One region of the Clostridium sp. JNZ X4-2 genome, then DNA from elsewhere that is predicted to be linked to it. Evidence: a T-box and tRNA genes for the amino acid it is inferred to sense, from the RefSeq annotation. Region 1 holds a T-box; the other holds one or more tRNA genes.
What was found. A T-box is a leader RNA that pairs with one kind of tRNA and senses whether it is charged. The one in region 1 lies ahead of pheS (phenylalanine--tRNA ligase subunit alpha), so its partner is inferred to be a tRNA-Phe.
Positions count from the first base shown of each region.

Region 2: it encodes a tRNA-Phe, which carries the amino acid that the T-box ahead of pheS (phenylalanine--tRNA ligase subunit alpha) is inferred to sense. The anticodon was not compared.

Region 1 is NZ_CM142685.1:2,675,816-2,678,980, forward strand. Features, by position in the region: gene pheT (phenylalanine--tRNA ligase subunit beta) at 1-824, opposite strand, end outside; gene pheS (phenylalanine--tRNA ligase subunit alpha) at 888-1,907, opposite strand; T-box leader at 1,990-2,209, opposite strand; gene ACYUJ6_RS12865 (TrmH family RNA methyltransferase) at 2,272-3,057, opposite strand.
Region 2 is NZ_CM142685.1:3,385,545-3,388,709, forward strand. Features, by position in the region: gene ACYUJ6_RS16305 (NAD-dependent protein deacylase) at 1-438, shown strand, start outside; gene ACYUJ6_RS16310 (peptidylprolyl isomerase) at 563-1,306, opposite strand; tRNA gene ACYUJ6_RS16315 (tRNA-Phe) at 1,410-1,485, opposite strand; rRNA gene rrf (5S ribosomal RNA) at 1,499-1,615, opposite strand; rRNA gene ACYUJ6_RS16325 (23S ribosomal RNA) at 1,783-3,165, opposite strand, start outside.

The DNA of each region.
Region 1 (3,165 bases):
ATATGTCTTGTATCATAAGCATGCATGGGCTGCCCTGTTTCAAGCATTACAAAATTAGTTATGTCCACTAAATTATTTATAGGTCTTACCCCTGCCTCCAGAAGCCTTTCCTGCATCCATCCAGGAGACTGTTCTATTTTTACATCTTCTACTCCTCTTGCCATATATCTTCTGCAAAGCTCATCCTTTACTTCCACCTTCAACTCATCATTTATATTCTTATGTGAAGAGGCCGCATACCCTGACTCAGGCATATTATACTTTTCATTTAAAGTTGCTGCGGTCTCTCTTGCCATTCCTATGATACTTAAACAATCAGGCCTATTAGAAGTTATTTCAAAATCCAATATGCTGCTGGTCATATTCAGTACTTCTTTTATGTCTTTTCCAAGTGGAGTGTCTGCCGGTAAAATCATAAGCCCATATACAGGCTTATCCCCGGCTATTCCCAATTCTTCTTCAGAACAAAACATTCCATTTGACATAATTCCTCTTAATTTTCCCTTTTTTATCTTTACTCCTCCATGGATTATCGAATCATGGAGTGCAACTGGAATTATATCATTTTCTTTCATATTAGTTGCAGCAGTTATAATTTGAAGCAATTCGTCTTTTCCTGTATCCACCTGACACACAACCAATTTATCTGCATTGGGATGTGCTTCTATTTTTACTATCTTACCTGTAACTACATTTTGAATTTCATCTCCAGTTGTAATAACTTCTTCAACCTTTGAACCGCTTAAAGTCAGTTTATCTCCCAGGGCCTTCCCTGTAATATCTATTTTAACATAATCTTTCAGCCAATTTACTGGTACTTTCATAAAAAAATCCCCTTTCTCATTCTAACTAAAGTCACTAATTAAATCCCGGCCATTTTACCTAAACTAAAATTGGTCCAGAAATCTCATATCACTTTCATACATATTTCTTATATCATCTATGCCATATTTTAGCATTACCATTCTGTCTACACCCATTCCAAAGGCAAATCCGCTGTAGACTTCAGGATCTATGCCGCAATTCCTAAGCACCTGTGGATGAACCATACCACATCCCAAAAGTTCTATCCATCCTTCGCCCTTGCATACTCTGCATCCCTTTCCATTACATACAAAACAGGTAGCATCCATTTCTGCTGATGGTTCAGTAAAAGGAAAATGATGGGGCCTGAATTTTGTTTTCATGCCTTCTCCAAACATTTTTTTGGCAAACAATTCAAGAGTACCTTTTAAATTTGCAAAAGTTATACCTTTATCCACTACAAGGCCTTCCATCTGATAAAATATAGGTGAATGAGTAGCATCTACCGAATCTGCTCGATAAACCTTCCCTGGGGATATCATTTTTATTGGAGGTTTTTGCTTCTTCATAGTTCTTATCTGTATGGGCGATGTCTGGGTCCTAAGCACTATATTATCGTCTATGTAAAATGTATCCTGTTCTCCTCTTGCTGGATGATTTTTAGGTATATTCAGTGCTTCAAAATTATAATAGTCCTCTTCAATTTCGGGTCCTTCTTCTATAGTAAATCCCATTGAAATAAATATTTCCTTCATGTTCTCCAAAATCTGTTCCAAAGGATGGCGTCTTCCAATATTTTGTTTTATGCCAGGCATAGTTATATCAATTGTCTCGCTCCTAAGTTTTTCTTCTGTTTTAAAGTCTTTTATTTTCCTGGATGTCTCTTCTATGGCATTTTCTAAAACGGATCTGATTTCATTGGCAAGCCTTCCAACCATGGGCCTCTCTTCTTGAGAAAGTGTTTTCATTGCCCTAAGTATTTTAGTTAATTCACCTTTCTTTCCCAAATACTTAATCCTTATATCCTCTATACTCAGGCTGCTCTCTCTATCCTGCAATTCCTTAAGTGCATTTTCTTTAATTTTCTCTAATTTCTCCTTAATCATACTCATACTAAATTCTCTCCCTTCTCAGTAAAATTCAATTTCTTGAATTAAAATATTATATAAAAAAAAGCCCTCCCAGTTAAGGGACGAACTTCTATTCCGCGTTACCACCCAAATTAATATTATAAAATAATATTCTCTTTGAAAATTTATCGGCATTACCGCTAACTGCTACTCATATTTCACAGATAGTACTCCAGAGTGAACTTCAATATACAATATTCTTAAAAAAGCTTTCAGCCCTGACTTTTTTTCTCTACAAAAACTCATATATCTACTTTCTCTTTCACAGTATAACATTATAAAATTTTTTATTATCTATATCTTTAAATATTACATATACTTTTATCTATTGTCAATATCAAAATTTTGAATTTTGTCTCACTGCTTCAAACATCATTATAGATACTGCTACAGCTGCATTTAAGGATTCAGCTTTCCCAGGCATCGGTATTCTTGCTTTTATATCCGCAATTTGTTCTATATCCTCACTCAGTCCATTTGCTTCATTTCCCACAGCAAATATAATTTTCTGTTTTAAATTTGTATTATAAAAATTAGTATCTGCATCCAGAGAACTGGCTATGAGCTTAAACCCCTCTTGCTTCAGGGTTTTAGTTTTTTCGAGATCCGTATCTTGAATTATGGGGATATAAAAAACAGAACCCATAGTGGATCTCAGCGTTTTTTCATTATATATGTCTACTGTTCCTTTTGTTATTATAACTCCTAAAGCTCCAGCTGCATGAGAGCTTCGTATTATAGTACCCATATTTCCTGGATCCTGTATTCTATCTGCCAGCACATAAAATCCCCCTGTATTTTTAGGGCTTAGCTGCGTATTCTCTACCACGGCAGCCACCCCCTGAGGACTTTCAGTACTGCTGATACTCTTTAGCACCTCATCAGTAACAATATATACGGAAGATCTATATCCAATCTTTTCTTCCATGAAAGTCTTTTCCCACTTATCATAAAAACTGTCACTTAGGAAAATAGCAGACACCCTAAAGCTGGAATTCAAAGCTTCCCTTACAAATCTAAAGCCTTCTATTAAAAACTTTTTATTTTCAATTCTGTATTTTTTCTCCATCAGCTTTCTAGCCTGTTTTACCTGCAGATTATCTCTGCTCTTAATTATATTCATTGAACTCATCCTCATTATTTATCTTAGAATTCAATAAAAGAGCCCAGTAAACTATACTGCACTCTTTTATGCCATAGCTGTCATTAATAACACTCCCATCTTTTCAAA
Region 2 (3,165 bases), 710 kb from region 1:
GTAACTCAAAATATAGATGGCCTTCATCAAATGGCAGGTTCAAAGAATGTTTTAGAATTACATGGTTCAATACATCGAAATCACTGCACCAAATGCAATAAATTTTTTAATTTGGATTATGTAATAAATAGTTCTGATATGATACCTAAATGTGACAAATGCAATGGAATAATAAAACCTGATGTAGTGTTATATGAAGAAAGTCTAGATATGAGTATATTAAATAAATCTACTGAATACATAAGACAGGCAGATATTCTAATCGTAGGCGGAACATCTTTGGTAGTATACCCTGCTGCAGGATTAATTAATTATTTTAAGGGCAAATATCTTGTTCTTATAAATAAATCATCTACTCCTTATGACAATAAAGCAGATATAGTAATACATGATAAAATAGGAACAGTTCTGAAAAGCGTACTATCAAGTGATTCCTAGATGCGGTTGAATTTACTTATAGGAAATACTTTTCTTCCCTATCTAAGATTAATAGGCATATTTGCCTGCTGCTAAATATGCCTGTTAATCCTAAATAGGTTCATTTAAAGTTGAAAATAGAATATTATTTAATCTCTACTTTATATTTATTTTTCAAATTCTTAGTGAATTGATCATATTTAAATGCCTGTCTCTCTTGTAGCAATCCTCTTTTAATCGCATCTTTAACTTCGTCAAAAGTTTTTATTGAGACTTCTTCCTTTTCTTCAACCTTTATGAGATGATATCCAAATTGAGTTTTTACAGGCTCACTTATTATTCCTATTTCCAGCTGAAAAGCTGTATTTTCAAATTCAGGCACCATTTGTCCCCTTGTGAATTTTCCAAGGCTACCTCCCTGAGCTTTTGACGGACATGATGAATATTTTTTAGCAGCATCCTCAAAAGATAATCCATTCTTTATTTCTTCTAATACCTCATTAGCCTTTTCAATAGAATCTACCAATATATGTTTTGCAGTTATACTTTCAGGATTTTTATACATACTTCTATTAGCCTTATAATAATCTTTAACTTCATCATCTGTGACTTTAACATCTTCCATAATCTTAGCCACTGCCTCTTGAGTTAATATTTCCTTTTTAGCTGCTTCCAATTTAGCCAGATAATTTTTATTCTTTTCCATTTGTTCATCTTTAGCATAATTATAGATGAGTTCAAAAGATATAATTTCATTCAGTAATTGTTTTCTTCCATTTTCAGTATTTAAATACTGCTGTCTTTCCGAAGGAAATCTTTTTATGGTATTTTGTAAATCATCTTCAATTATTTCTACACCATTGACAATTGCCAGCACATCTTTTTGCATATATTTTCTCCTTAATATTATTATACTTTATTACTAATTATGACATAATTTTTATGTTTTTTCCATATAAAAATTAAAAGTTCCAGATAAACTCTGAAACTTTTGGTGGCCAGACCAGGAATCGAACCAGGGACACGAGGATTTTCAGTCCTCTGCTCTACCGACTGAGCTATCTGGCCATATAACATATATATCTGGCGGCGACCTGCTCTCCCACAGGGCCTCCCCTGCAGTACCATGGGCACTGTGAAGCTTAACCTTCCTGTTCGAAATGGTAAGGGGTGTTACCTTCACGTTATTACCACCAGATGCTGATTTGTCAAAATCTTCGATTTTGGTAACGAATCAGTACTCCTCAGCTTTAGCTGAGTGAGTTTCATTATATAGCTTTATTCTTCAAACTTCTATCTCTGTTCTATGAACTTTGATATATTGTCCTCTGAAAATTGCACAGTAAATATTTATCCATATTGTTTTTGGTCAAGCCCTCGACCTATTAGTATCAGTCAGCTTAACATGTTGCCACGCTTACACCTCTGACCTATCACCTTGTGTTCTTCAAGGGGTCTTACCAGCTTTCGCTGTGGGAAATCTTGTCTTGAGGGGGGCTTCACACTTAGATGCTTTCAGTGTTTATCCCTTCCCGACTTAGCTACCCAGCTGTGCTCCTGGCGGAACAACTGGTTCACCAGAGGTCAGTCCATCCCGGTCCTCTCGTACTAAGGACAGCTCCTCTCAAATTTCCTGCGCCCGCGACGGATAGGGACCGAACTGTCTCACGACGTTCTGAACCCAGCTCGCGTGCCGCTTTAATGGGCGAACAGCCCAACCCTTGGGACCTACTTCAGCCCCAGGATGCGACGAGCCGACATCGAGGTGCCAAACCTCCCCGTCGATGTGAACTCTTGGGGGAGATCAGCCTGTTATCCCCGAGGTAGCTTTTATCCGTTGAGCGATGGCCCTCCCACGAGGTACCACCGGATCACTAAGACCGACTTTCGTCCCTGCTCCACCTGTATGTGTCGCAGTCAGGCTCCCTTATGCCTTTGCACTCTCCGAAGAATTTCCAACCCTTCTGAGGAAACCTTTGTACGCCTCCGTTACTCTTTTGGAGGCGACCGCCCCAGTCAAACTGCCCACCTAACATTGTCCCGTTGCCAGTTTCATGGCACCCGGTTAGAATTCCAGTACTGTCAGGGTGGTATCCCAACATCGACTCCAAAATGGCTGACGCCACTCCTTCCATGTCTCCCACCTATCCTGTACAGACAATACCGAAATTCAGTGATAAGCTACAGTAAAGCTCTACGGGGTCTTTCCGTCCAATCGCGGGTAGCAAGCATCTTCACTTGCATTTCAATTTCGCCGGATTTGTTGTCGAGACAGTGCTCAAATCATTACGCCATTCGTGCGGGTCGGAACTTACCCGACAAGGAATTTCGCTACCTTAGGACCGTTATAGTTACGGCCGCCGTTTACTGGGGCTTAAGTTCTTACCTTCGCATTGCTGCTTAGTATTCCCCTTAACCTTCCAGCACCGGGCAGGCGTCAGCTCCTATACTTCAGCTTTCGCTTTAGCAGAAACCTGTGTTTTTGATAAACAGTTGCTTGAGCCTTTTCTCTGCGGCCTCTTTCGAGGCACTCCTTCTCCCTAAGTTACGGAGTCAATTTGCCGAGTTCCTTAACAACAATTCTTCCGATGGTCTTAGGATTCTCTCCTCACCTACCTGTGTCGGTTTGCGGTACGGGCACACATAAATTCCATAGAGACTTTTCTTGGCAGTGTGATATCAGATACTTCTCCTTTCGGATTCCCCTTCACAGCTCGCAATTGAATACATGGTTTTCCCTCTGTATTC